3 regions of the Neobacillus oceani genome follow, and region 3 is predicted to be linked to each of the others. Evidence: a T-box and tRNA genes for the amino acid it is inferred to sense, from the RefSeq annotation. Region 3 holds a T-box; the other regions hold tRNA genes.

Region 1 (4,392 bases), 1.0 Mb from region 3:
ACCAAAAGGTCCGCATTCCGATTGCCCGAAGGCAATATCCTTAGAAAGGAGGTGATCCAGCCGCACCTTCCGATACGGCTACCTTGTTACGACTTCACCCCAGTCATCTGTCCCACCTTAGGCGGCTGGCTCCTTGCGGTTACCCCACCGACTTCGGGTGTTACAAACTCCCGTGGTGTGACGGGCGGTGTGTACAAGGCCCGGGAACGTATTCACCGCGGCATGCTGATCCGCGATTACTAGCGATTCCGGCTTCATGCAGGCGAGTTGCAGCCTGCAATCCGAACTGAGAATGGTTTTATGGGATTGGCTCCACCTCGCGGCTTCGCTGCCCTTTGTACCATCCATTGTAGCACGTGTGTAGCCCAGGTCATAAGGGGCATGATGATTTGACGTCATCCCCACCTTCCTCCGGTTTGTCACCGGCAGTCACCTTAGAGTGCCCAACTGAATGCTGGCAACTAAGATCAAGGGTTGCGCTCGTTGCGGGACTTAACCCAACATCTCACGACACGAGCTGACGACAACCATGCACCACCTGTCACTCTGTCCCCCGAAGGGGAACGTCCTGTCTCCAGGAGTGTCAGAGGATGTCAAGACCTGGTAAGGTTCTTCGCGTTGCTTCGAATTAAACCACATGCTCCACCGCTTGTGCGGGCCCCCGTCAATTCCTTTGAGTTTCAGCCTTGCGGCCGTACTCCCCAGGCGGAGTGCTTAATGCGTTTGCTGCAGCACTAAAGGGCGGAAACCCTCTAACACTTAGCACTCATCGTTTACGGCGTGGACTACCAGGGTATCTAATCCTGTTCGCTCCCCACGCTTTCGCGCCTCAGCGTCAGTTACAGACCAGAGAGCCGCCTTCGCCACTGGTGTTCCTCCACATCTCTACGCATTTCACCGCTACACGTGGAATTCCGCTCTCCTCTTCTGCACTCAAGCCCCCCAGTTTCCAATGACCCTCCACGGTTGAGCCGTGGGCTTTCACATCAGACTTAAGAGGCCGCCTGCGCGCGCTTTACGCCCAATAATTCCGGACAACGCTTGCCACCTACGTATTACCGCGGCTGCTGGCACGTAGTTAGCCGTGGCTTTCTGGTCAGGTACCGTCAAGGTACCGGCAGTTACTCCGGTACTTGTTCTTCCCTGACAACAGAGCTTTACGACCCGAAGGCCTTCTTCGCTCACGCGGCGTTGCTCCGTCAGACTTTCGTCCATTGCGGAAGATTCCCTACTGCTGCCTCCCGTAGGAGTCTGGGCCGTGTCTCAGTCCCAGTGTGGCCGATCACCCTCTCAGGTCGGCTACGCATCGTCGCCTTGGTGGGCCATTACCCCACCAACTAGCTAATGCGCCGCGGGCCCATCTGTAAGTGACAGCCGAAACCGTCTTTCAGCTTCCTGACATGTGTCAGAAAGGATTATCCGGTATTAGCTCCGGTTTCCCGAAGTTATCCCAGTCTTACAGGCAGGTTGCCCACGTGTTACTCACCCGTCCGCCGCTAAAGTTTCAAAAGCAAGCTTTTGAAACTTCCGCTCGACTTGCATGTATTAGGCACGCCGCCAGCGTTCGTCCTGAGCCAGGATCAAACTCTCCAAAAAAGAGTATGAGTTTAGCTCATAAAGTTACGTTGGCTAGTGATCCGAAGATCACTATATTATTGTTTGTTGACGCTTGTTTGTTTAGTTTTCAAGGAACAATTTTTGGAGCGGGTGATGGGAATCGAACCCACGACATCAGCTTGGAAGGCTGGAGTTTTACCATTAAACTACACCCGCATATATTTATTTATAACCCGAATGGTCGGGAAGACAGGATTCGAACCTGCGACCCCTTGGTCCCAAACCAAGTGCTCTACCAAGCTGAGCTACTTCCCGTAGTATGGCGCGCCCGAAAGGAGTCGAACCCATAACCTTCTGATCCGTAGTCAGACGCTCTATCCAATTGAGCTACGGGCGCACATTTTCGAAAAAGACTTAATCAAATTCACAAGCACCAATACCTTTATTGGTGCGGCCGAGAGGACTTGAACCTCCACGGGGTTGCCCCCACTAGGCCCTCAACCTAGCGCGTCTGCCATTCCGCCACGACCGCGTAAATTAAATTAGCGACAAGATTAATCATACCACTTATTTTTCAGCAATGCAACTGGTATATTGTGGTGCGGGTGAAGGGAGTCGAACCCCCACGCCTCGCGGCGCCAGATCCTAAGTCTGGTGCGTCTGCCAATTCCGCCACACCCGCATATTAAATGGTGAGCCATGAAGGACTCGAACCTTCGACCCTCTGATTAAAAGTCAGATGCTCTACCAACTGAGCTAATGGCTCAAAAGAAAATGGCTGGGCTAGCTGGATTCGAACCAACGAATGACGGAGTCAAAGTCCGTTGCCTTACCGCTTGGCTATAGCCCAAAAATATAAAAGTGACCCCTACGGGATTCGAACCCGTGTTACCGCCGTGAAAGGGCGGTGTCTTAACCGCTTGACCAAGGGGCCATTGAAAATACGGAGCGGAGAAGGAGGGATTTGAACCCTCGCGCCGGTCACCCGACCTACACCCTTAGCAGGGGCGCCTCTTCAGCCTCTTGAGTACTTCCCCATAATGGCTCCGCAGGTAGGACTCGAACCTACGACCGATCGGTTAACAGCCGATTGCTCTACCACTGAGCTACTGCGGAATAATAAGTATATCCATACGCCTATATAGCATTTTGTGTCCCCGCCTCAGAAAGATCCGCGAGCAGCGGCTCGGCGTGTACAACTCGCAGTTAATTCAGGGAAGTGATGCTCGTCTCTACCACTGAGCTACTGCGGAATAAATAGTATTACCCATACGCTTATATAGCATTTTGTGTCCCCGCCTCAGTTAACCAAAGCAAGCTGAGACTAGGTTTTACATCCAGAAAGTTTGTTGTTCCTTCCGTCGACTCTTACCATTATAATGACGGTGCACCTCAATGTCAAGAATGATTGGCATATAAATTTTGGCTTTCCTTCCACCCTCTACTGCGCGTGCATTTCCTTTACTTTTCGGAGTTCTCCTCTACATTTTCCGCATACATACTTGGCTGTATTTATGTTTCGCCTTCTTTTGAAGACAGTTCCGCAGGCTGCGCATTCATAGACCACGATCTTTTTGCTTTTCTTCTTTACTCCGCTTTCGGGAAGCTGGCCACAAAACCTCGGCGCTCCGACTTTTTTCAACAACGCTCTGAAGTCCGCGTCCCTATGCTTGTATCCCTTACCAAGCAGATGGAGGTGGTAGTGGCAAAGTTCATGTTTTATGATTCCGACCAATTCGTCATAGCCCAACTGTTCCAAATAGCGTTTATTTATTTCAATGTTATGGGTTTTCAAAAGGTACCTTCCGCCTGTTGTGCGCAACCTGGAATTAAAAACGGCTTTGTGCAGGAAGGGCAGGCCAAATTGCTCCTGTGAAATTTTTTCCGTCAATCCCTGAAGGTCCTGGTTGTCCATCTGCAATTCGCCACCTCTTTCCGTTGAACATGACAACCTATTATAGCATAGAATAGAAAAACATTATGGTACGCAGGGAGGGCACTTGAATGCCAACATGGTTCCAAAACAGGATGAGGCGGGCATTTTATGAAAAGAATCGTTATCAGATTAAACTCCTTAACCAATGCTGGTTCTTCTATAGAAGGAAGTATCCATCCTAACTCCTGTTTATCTTCCAAACCACCTCAAAAAAAGACGTGCCCGCATTTCCCAGGCACGCCATTTTTACGTTGTAGTACACATACATAGCTAAACCTTAATTGGCCTAGCCGCCTAATTAGTTATTGATCCCTTTCGCCGATTCAGGCTGGATCATCGTCAGGGAGACACGGCCTTTTTGTTTATCGACTGAATCAACCCACACAGTGACGACGTCCCCGACAGAAACGACATCAAGCGGATGCTTGACAAATTGCTTCCTTAACTTGCTGATATGGACGAGCCCATCCTGTTTAACGCCGATATCTACAAAGGCACCGAAATCGACCACATTCCTTACTGTCCCCTGAAGTTCCATTCCTGGTTGGAGGTCCTCGAGTTTTAACACATCTTTTTTAAGCAATGGAGCATCTAGTTCATCACGAGGATCCCGTTCGGGCCGGATAAGGGCGTCGATAATGTCCTTCAACGTGATTTCCCCAATTTCAAGCTCTTCGGCCACTTTTCCGTGATCGAGTTGTCCCAATGCTTCTTTCAGCCTGTCACTGCCAAGGTCCGTTGTCGTTAATCCAAGGCTTGCGAGCAGTTTTTTCACCGCGCTATAATTTTCAGGGTGGATGCCAGTCCGGTCCAGGGGTTCTGTCCCATCCAGGATGCGAAGGAAGCCGATGGCCTGTTCATATGTCTTGGCGCCCAAGCGCGGAATTTTCTTCAATTGC
Region 2 (4,392 bases), 980 kb from region 3:
CCTTGTACAGCTCGACTATCTCGGCAAATGCATCCTGATCGCCTTTTTTTATTTGTTTTATTCTTTTTTTAACAAGAGCATCCAATTTTTTACCTCCGCCTCCACTTGCGGCTATCCGATAGTACGAACCGCTTGCAAAAAGGTTTCATGTATTTAAAAACAATTTTAACAAAATCTTACCATATATCTCTCCCGGAGGTTTGAAATTATGAAAGAACGGAGATAAAAATAGTAACTTTTAGAAAGGAATTGGTACCCATGCATTGTCAGCTTTCCGAACTGGCCAGGGAAATTGAAACATCCCGGAGAGAAATGGTTAAGCTTGCTTCCAAAGCATCCCTAACAGACCGAAACGTAATCGAGGCCAGCACCAAACTGGACTCTTTATTAAACACATACCATCTCCTGATCAGCCAAAAATAAATCAAGTTAGTTATGATTCCCATTAAAAAACCAGCTGCCTCTCCTCGGAGCGGACGCTGGTTTCCTTGTTTCTAACTATATTGCCTTATAAAAGTTTTTCCCCAAAAAGCGATCCCATCAGTTCCACAGCAACTTTTGCGGTTTTGTTCCGTTCATCAAGAATAGGATTCACCTCAACAAATTCAGCTGAAGTAATCAAGTTTGCTTCGGCCAGCATCTCCATCGCCAGGTGGCTTTCCCGGTAGGTGATTCCACCGAATACAGGCGTTCCTACCCCTGGAGCGTCCTGAGGATCTAACCCGTCCAAATCAAGGGATAAATGGACACCGTCTGTCCTAGTTTTAAGATAGGCAATTGTCTCTTTCATTACACGCGCCATACCCATACGATCAATTTCATGCATTGTATAAACTTTAATGCCTTTTTCCTTAATCAGATCCTTTTCTCCATCATCAAGCGCCCTCGCGCCAATTATGACAATATTCTCTGGCCTAACTTTTGGGCAGTAGCCGCCCAGTTCCGTCAGCATTTTATGTCCAATTCCGATGCTGACAGCAAGAGGCATGCCATGAATGTTTCCTGATGGGGACGTTTCAGCCGTATTTAAATCACCATGGGCGTCATACCAAATAACACCAAGGTTTTTATAATGTTTAGATATGCCGGCCAATGTGCCAATTGCAATGCTGTGGTCGCCCCCAAGGACCAGGGGAAACGACCCCTTTTGGACAACCTTATCTACTTCCTCGGCAAGCTTAGCATTTTTTTCCTTTACTAATTCAAGATTCCTTAATTTGGACTCCTTGTCGATAACAACTTCAGGCCTGCCGACAGGAATGTCCCCCAAATCCTCTATTTCATCAAACAATTTTTTCAGCCGTTCGACAACTTCGGCATAGCGTATTGCGCTTGGGCCCATATCCACTCCTCTTCGCAACTGTCCAAGGTCCATTGGCATTCCGATAATGGACAACTTTTTCATTGTGAACTCCCCCTTTGTATACCTAATTGTAACCGCTTCCCTTCGACTGACTCAACTCGACAAACCTTTGAATATATATACAGTGTCAATCTATAAGGGGGAGAAACCGTTGCTTTCTAGATTTAGTCTGTACTTGTCAATTAAGTAACACCAGTTCCGGGTTTTGATTGTTCTGTTCCCGGTTTGTGCGATACCTTTTGGGCTTTTGCTATAATCTTTGTCAGTCAACCGGATTTGTGCGACACCTTTTCAGCTTTTGGGCAAATCTTTGTCACTCATCCTGATTTGTGCGACACCTTTTCGGCTTTTGCATTAATCTTTGTCGCTCATCCTGATTTGTGCACACCTTTTGGGCTTTTGCATTAATCTTTGTCGCTCATACGGATTTGTGCGACACCTTTTCAGCTTTTACGTTAATCCTTGTCGCTCAAACGGATTTGTGCGACACCTTTTCGGCTTTTGCGTTAATCTTTGTCGCTCAAACGGATTTTTGCGTCAACCTTTTCGCACTTTAACTTTACTTACCCGCACTTTCCTCATGCATCCCTAACCTCCCTAACAACTAAACATAAGTCGGAGTGTTTAAAGCTTTCAAAACAACAAAAAAGCCTTAAATCCAATTTGGATTCAAGGCAAAAAGGTCTTTATGTAAAAAATGTGATGGTGGAGCCTAGCGGGATCGAACCGCTGACCTCCTGCGTGCAAAGCAGGCGCTCTCCCAGCTGAGCTAAGGCCCCGGCTTATGGAGCGGAAGACGGGGTTCGAACCCGCGACCCCCACCTTGGCAAGGTGGTGTTCTACCACTGAACTACTTCCGCGTATATGAAAACTATACTACAAAAGGTTCATTTAAACAACAAAATGAGCCATGAAGGACTCGAACCTTCGACCCTCTGATTAAAAGTCAGATGCTCTACCAACTGAGCTAATGGCTCGAGTTTATTTAGCTATCCTAATCTTTGTTAACATATGTGTCCCCGCCTCAGTAAGGACCGCAAGTAGCAGCTCGGCGGGTACAACTCGCAGATTTTTCACGGAGCTTCGCTCGTCTCTACCAACTGAGCTAATGGCTCGAGTTATAAAAAAATACTGGGCTAGCTGGATTCGAACCAACGAATGACGGAGTCAAAGTCCGTTGCCTTACCGCTTGGCTATAGCCCAATAATGCTATGGTCACCAAAATAGGAATCCCCATACAACCTAAAAAGAACATACATAGTATTGCTCTTTTTGTTTGGACCTATTCAGGGAATGGTGGTGGGGGACGGATTCGAACCGCCGAACCCTGAGGGAGCGGATTTACAGTCCGCCGCGTTTAGCCACTTCGCTACCCCACCAAAAAATGGTGCCGGCTAGAGGACTTGAACCCCCAACCTACTGATTACAAGTCAGTTGCTCTACCAATTGAGCTAAACCGGCATAATGAATGATATTAAAATGAATGGTGGAGGATGACGGGATCGAACCGCCGACCCTCTGCTTGTAAGGCAGATGCTCTCCCAGCTGAGCTAATCCTCCAAATAAATGGTGACCCCTACGGGATTCGAACCCGTGTTACCGCCGTGAAAGGGCGGTGTCTTAACCGCTTGACCAAGGGGCCTTCATAAAAATAAGCTTCCAAGCGGGCTCGAACCGCTGACCTCTTCCTTACCATGGAAGTGCTCTACCTACTGAGCTATGGAAGCATTATACTAAAATTTATAATTAGTGGCTCCGCAGGTAGGACTCGAACCTACGACCGATCGGTTAACAGCCGATTGCTCTACCACTGAGCTACTGCGGAATATTTAGTATATCCATACTCTTGTATAGCATTTGTGTCCCCGCCTCAGTAAGCTCCGCAAGAAGCGACTCGGCGTATAAAACTCACAGCTTATTCATAGTAGAAATGCTTGTCTCTACCACTGAGCTACTGCGGAATAATAAAAACCTAATATTCAAAGCCCGGCAGCGTCCTACTCTCACAGGGGCAAGGCCCCAACTACCATCGGCGCTGAGAAGCTTAACTTCCGTGTTCGGTATGGGAACGGGTGTGGCCTTCTCGCCATAACTGCCAGACAATGAATTAGACATATTCTATTATAATGTCTTTTGTGGTTCTTTCAAGAAGAAATTTTATTCCCTCAAAACTGGATAATTTCAGAAGAAGTTCGGAAGAACATGGTAATCTAATTGGTTAAGTCCTCGATCGATTAGTATCAGTCAGCTCCACACGTCGCCGTGCTTCCACCTCTGACCTATCAACCTGATCATCTTTCAGGGATCTTACTTCTTTCGAATGGGAAATCTCATCTTGAGGGGGGCTTCATGCTTAGATGCTTTCAGCACTTATCCCGTCCGCACATAGCTACCCAGCGATGCCTTTGGCAAGACAACTGGTACACCAGCGGTGCGTCCATCCCGGTCCTCTCGTACTAAGGACAGCTCCTCTCAAATTTCCTGCGCCCACGACGGATAGGGACCGAACTGTCTCACGACGTTCTGAACCCAGCTCGCGTACCGCTTTAATGGGCGAACAGCCCAACCCTTGGGACCGACTACAGCCCCAGGATGCGATGAGCCGACATCGAGGTGCCAAACCTCCCCGTCGATGTGGACTCTTGGGGGAGATAAGCCTGTTATCCCCGGGGTAGCTTTTATCCGTTGAGCGATGGCCCTTCCATGCGGAACCACCGGATCACTAAGCCCGACTTTCGTCCCTGCTCGACTTGTAGGTCTCGCAGTCAAGCTCCCTTGTGCCTTTACACTCTGCGAATGATTTCCAACCATTCTGAGGGAACCTTTGGGCGCCTCCGTTACATTTTGGGAGGCGACCGCCCCAGTCAAACTGCCCGCCTGACACTGTCTCCCACCCAGATCATGGGTGCGGGTTAGAATTTCAATACAGCCAGGGTAGTATCCCACCGACGCCTCCACCGAAGCTGGCGCTCCGGCTTCACAGGCTCCTACCTATCCTGTACAAGCTGTACCAAAATTCAATATCAGGC
Region 3 (4,392 bases):
TCATGCAGGTCGTCATTGCCGGCATCATCGTAGTTCCGCTTGTGGGGCGGTTTAAAAAGCTCCTTTAAAAAGAATATCGGACATTGGCAAAGAAACGAAAAATAAAGGGCGACGCAAATGATTGCGTTGCCCTGTTTTAATGACTCCTAATCGGAATCAAAATTCTTTGCCCTACAAATAAAATGGCATTTGGATTAATATTGTTCCACTTAGAAATGGCATTGATAGTCGTGCCGTATTTTTGGGCAATGCCCCATAACGTGTCCCCGCTTTTTACAATGTGTACAAATTTCCCGATCACCCGAATGCGGGACCAATCAAACAGCCTTCCCGGATCCGTCCTCCTGCTCGGTGCGTATTCATCGTGTCCAACAATATGCCTTCTGTCTCTGATGATTGACGGATGCCGGTTGATGATATCATCAAGGAGCAAATTTAAAGAGCGGTACTGGGCATCTGTGTAACCGATATTGGATGGAGAAATCAAATCGTACGTCTCGGATGGGAAAAAGGCCAGCATCTCCTCGCGGGTTCCGATGGCCATTAATTCGATTCCGATTGAAAAGTCATTTAACCGGTTTTCGTAACCCGGAAATCCTGGAAGACTCCCACTCCCTGCATGATAAGCAACGCGGCTTTCATCAACCAGCCGATAAATCTCGCCATTCCTGCCAATTACGTAATGTGAAGAAACCCCACCATTTAAAAAAATTCGATAAATATCCTCGATATTATAAGGATTATGTGGATTATTAGCTGCATTGGATACGAAGTGAATAACCACATGCGTTAGTTTCTCTGTTCGAGGCCTGGAATTTTCCAAGGGAAGATAATAATCCTGTACAGCGGCTATTCTATCAGGAATGTTTAATGCAGTACCAGGATAAATCGCATTTGGGTTTTGGATGTTATTCCCCCTAATAATGTCCAATAAAGGTGTATTGTATTTTTGTGCAATTTCCCATAAGCTTTCGCCAGGCCGCACAACATGAATTGGCATGACACAACCCTCCAATTGGATAACATCCTTTATACATATTCTATTGGAAACGATTGTATGAAATATATTCAGTTTAAACGCGTACTTTTGTGAAAAAGTGGAATTCATTCTCAGTTTGTTTGGTGAAAGTTTTTTTATGAAGCGGGAACTTTAAAGTATACGTGAAGATAATGAATATTTAATCTTTACAAAAATAAAGACCCTTGGTATTATATTGAATAATTTCAAAAACAAATACTGTAATCGCGATGACGAGAAGAGTAGATAATACGAATTCTTCACAGAGAGCTCCGGGCGCTGAAAAGGAGTAAGAATTGTTTATCGAACCAAGACTCTGAGCATTCACATTGGAACTTATCTGATAAGGGATAGTGTGACAGGAGCTCCTGTTATAGAGCTAGGGTATACGTATCGATTGATACCGTACCTGAAGAGGTTGATATGGAAACATATTAACGAACTGGGGTGGCACCGCGAATTGTAAATCTCGCCCCCAAGGCTGAATCGTCTTGGGGGTGGGATTTTTTTATTGGGAAAAAACAAACACAACTTTTTAGAAACGGAGGGAAAACAATGAATTACGATGAAACTTACAATAGCCTTGAAAAAATTGTGGACGAAGATTTGAGGAATGGCGCGTATCACAGGAATGTTTGCACAAGATTTCCGCCCGAGCCAAACGGTTATCTTCATATTGGGAGTGCATATGCAATCAATATGAACTATGTGATTGCCAAACGATTTAATGGGGAATTCAATCTTCGCTTTGATGATACGAATCCTTTAAAAGAAGACATCGAATACGTTGATGCAATTATTGAAGATATGAATTGGCTGGGCTACTCCCCGGGCAATCGTATATTCTATGGCTCTGATTATTCGAATGAACTATTTAACGCGGCGATTCATTTGATTAAAAAGGGCAAAGCGTATGTTTGTGAATTGTCACCTGAAGAAGTCACGCAATACCGAGGAACGTTAACTGAGCCAGGTAAAAACAGCCCGTATCGCAACAGGCCTATTGAAGAAAACCTTGATCTATTTTTAAAAATGAAAAAAGGTGAATTTCCGACTGGTTCGAAAGTGTTAAGGGCAAAAATCGATATGGGTTCGCCGAATATGAACTTAAGGGATCCGATTCTTTATCGAATTATACACGCAAGCCACTATCGAACAGGGAACGATTGGTGCATCTATCCAATGTATGACTTTGCCCATCCTATACAGGATGCGATTGAAGACGTTACCCATTCATTATGTTCAATAGAGTTCAAGGACCATCGCCCGCTATACGAATGGGTTCTAAACGAACTGGGAATTAAGGAACCGCCAAAACAAAGGGAGTTTGGACGCGTTAATATAACGGGGGTTGTCACCAGTAAACGGTATTTGCGGGAGTTGGTTGCAGGAAATTTCGTCGATGGATGGGATGATCCGAGGCTGCCAACATTAAGAGGCCTTAGGCGGAGAGGTTTCACTCCGGAAAGCATCCAAACCTTCGTGAATGAAATCGGCTTTGTGAGGCACCAAAGTATAGTTGACTTTGCGATGCTTGAAAGCATCCTGCGCAGCCAGCTAAAAACAAAAGTGAATAGTGTAATGGCTGTCCTAAATCCCCTTAAAGTTACGATTACAAATTATGATGAAACTGAGGCCGAACTTTTATCGATTGAAAACAATGGCGAGAATCCTGATTTGGGCAGAAGGGAAGTGCCTTTTTCAAAAGTCCTTTATATTGAAAACGATGACTTCATGGAAGTTCCTGTAAAAGGTTATAAAAGATTGTCCCCGAATGAGGAGGTTCGCCTAAAAGGCGCCTATTTCATTAAGTGCAATGAAGTGATCAAGGACGAGAATACAGGGGAGGTAATTGAACTTCTTTGTACGTACGATCCAATAACGAAAAGCGGAACCGGTTTTAAAGGAAGAAAAGTGAAGGGCACGATCCACTGGGTATCAGCTGATCATTGTACCACTGCCGAAGTAAACATGTTCGATAAATTATTTGAAAATGAAGAGATCGTAAAGGATCCCGAAAAAACCTGGAATGAAAAGATTAATCCAATGTCCAAGGTTGTCCTGAAAAATTGCAAAATCGAATCCTCAATTATAAGCGCAACCATGGAGGAAAGGTATCAATTTTTCCGGCACGGATACTTTTGTTTAGATAAGGACTCCACGGATAAAAAGTTAGTTTTCAATCGCATCGTCTCACTGAAGGATTCCTGGAAAGGGAAACAAGGCTAAAAAAAGCACTGAAGCAGGGGACGTATCCTCTGCTTCTTTTTAATTCTGGACCCTCGTTAATAATTATTCTTCAATGCTCCAGAAGGACTAATGCCTCCTATTGTTGAACTAATTGAAGAAGGGTAAATGGATAAAAGAGGAATTGAAGGCAATGGAATGTTAAACGAGGCTTTAAAGGCTTTTGAGATGGAGAGGTACTAGTCCTAAATATCCTGATGGTTCAATAAAAAACAAGGGGAACAGATAGATGCTGACGATTTATGCTAATTGGGGTGGTAATGTTAAACTTACCTGGATTCCCCACATGGAACTGACTGAGTCTACCAAAATTACAAGTGTTCATGCTGTGTGCATGAAAGATGGGAAGGTTCTATTGGCTCATATAAAGGATAGAGGTTTTAATTATCCAGGCGGGCACCCTGAGGCCGGGGAGAAAGTGGAGGAAACGATAGTAAGGGAAGCTTACGAAGAAGGATACGTAAAAGGAACAATCAAATACATAGGTTCTATCGAGGTAAGCCATGAAGAAAATCCATCATTCGATCCAAATGGAAAATATCCTTTGATAGGATATCAAGCTTTCTTCAGAATGGATATAGTCGAGTGCTTGCCTTTTCTGCGTGAACAAGAATCCCTTTTCCGAATCTGGGTCGAGCCCTCGGAGGTACCGTTCGTTTTAAACGATCATGAACTTTCAAAAATAATCTTACATGATGCTTTAACATTAGATTCTAAATAATGGCTCCAGAAGACAGGGAATCCAACATTGGAGATACATAATAGGAAATCGAATTGCCCAACTGAATTTTAGACATTATTGAAAGTGAGGTTTTAGAATGCTCGAATTACAGAATCGCTTAAAAGAATTCACCGAAGTGCATGATGAATTTATCAGTGCTTGGAACGATGCAATGAGTTCAGGTGATACGTCTGAAGTAAATAGAATGACGGATGATTATTATGTTGCCTTTTTTAGAAGTGGAATTGAAAAACCGATTATATTTTCCAAGCAGGAAGCTGTAAATGGTATGGAACAATCGGTTAAACACCTTTTGGGTGCAAATAAAAGGTTTGAGAACAGGGTTATTCGACTGAAGGATAACGAAAATGCCGCAGTTTTTTATGAACAGCTTATTGTAAAAAAT

The links. The T-box of region 3 lies ahead of V1499_RS19110 (glutamine--tRNA ligase/YqeY domain fusion protein). A T-box ahead of a tRNA ligase gene usually reads a tRNA of that ligase, here a tRNA-Gln.
Region 1: it encodes a tRNA-Gln, which carries the amino acid that the T-box ahead of V1499_RS19110 (glutamine--tRNA ligase/YqeY domain fusion protein) is inferred to sense. The anticodon was not compared.
Region 2: it encodes a tRNA-Gln, which carries the amino acid that the T-box ahead of V1499_RS19110 (glutamine--tRNA ligase/YqeY domain fusion protein) is inferred to sense. The anticodon was not compared.

What each region holds. Positions count from the first base shown of each region.
Region 1 covers NZ_CP143543.1:236,064-240,455, reverse strand. The annotation lists rRNA gene V1499_RS01365 (16S ribosomal RNA) at 45-1,596, opposite strand; tRNA gene V1499_RS01360 (tRNA-Gly) at 1,700-1,773, opposite strand; tRNA gene V1499_RS01355 (tRNA-Pro) at 1,796-1,872, opposite strand; tRNA gene V1499_RS01350 (tRNA-Arg) at 1,878-1,954, opposite strand; tRNA gene V1499_RS01345 (tRNA-Leu) at 2,004-2,089, opposite strand; tRNA gene V1499_RS01340 (tRNA-Leu) at 2,155-2,239, opposite strand; tRNA gene V1499_RS01335 (tRNA-Lys) at 2,248-2,323, opposite strand; tRNA gene V1499_RS01330 (tRNA-Gln) at 2,333-2,407, opposite strand; tRNA gene V1499_RS01325 (tRNA-Glu) at 2,420-2,491, opposite strand; tRNA gene V1499_RS01320 (tRNA-Ser) at 2,507-2,594, opposite strand; tRNA gene V1499_RS01315 (tRNA-Asn) at 2,599-2,673, opposite strand; gene V1499_RS01310 (SprT family protein) at 2,999-3,472, opposite strand; gene cmpA (cortex morphogenetic protein CmpA) at 3,562-3,675, shown strand; gene V1499_RS01300 (Tex family protein) at 3,792-4,392, opposite strand, start outside.
Region 2 covers NZ_CP143543.1:179,730-184,121, reverse strand. The annotation lists gene sigW (RNA polymerase sigma factor SigW) at 1-85, opposite strand, end outside; gene V1499_RS01050 (Spo0E family sporulation regulatory protein-aspartic acid phosphatase) at 259-423, shown strand; gene rocF (arginase) at 509-1,405, opposite strand; tRNA gene V1499_RS01040 (tRNA-Ala) at 2,067-2,142, opposite strand; tRNA gene V1499_RS01035 (tRNA-Gly) at 2,149-2,223, opposite strand; tRNA gene V1499_RS01030 (tRNA-Lys) at 2,268-2,340, opposite strand; tRNA gene V1499_RS01025 (tRNA-Gln) at 2,495-2,566, opposite strand; tRNA gene V1499_RS01020 (tRNA-Tyr) at 2,658-2,742, opposite strand; tRNA gene V1499_RS01015 (tRNA-Thr) at 2,749-2,824, opposite strand; tRNA gene V1499_RS01010 (tRNA-Val) at 2,848-2,923, opposite strand; tRNA gene V1499_RS01005 (tRNA-Glu) at 2,931-3,005, opposite strand; tRNA gene V1499_RS01000 (tRNA-Thr) at 3,018-3,090, opposite strand; tRNA gene V1499_RS00995 (tRNA-Asn) at 3,114-3,188, opposite strand; rRNA gene rrf (5S ribosomal RNA) at 3,348-3,463, opposite strand; rRNA gene V1499_RS00985 (23S ribosomal RNA) at 3,578-4,392, opposite strand, start outside.
Region 3 covers NZ_CP143543.1:3,773,038-3,777,429, reverse strand. The annotation lists gene V1499_RS19120 (ECF transporter S component) at 1-68, shown strand, start outside; gene V1499_RS19115 (LysM peptidoglycan-binding domain-containing protein) at 137-1,000, opposite strand; T-box leader at 1,240-1,498, shown strand; gene V1499_RS19110 (glutamine--tRNA ligase/YqeY domain fusion protein) at 1,574-3,247, shown strand; gene V1499_RS19105 (NUDIX domain-containing protein) at 3,495-3,986, shown strand; gene V1499_RS19100 (hypothetical protein) at 4,084-4,392, shown strand, end outside.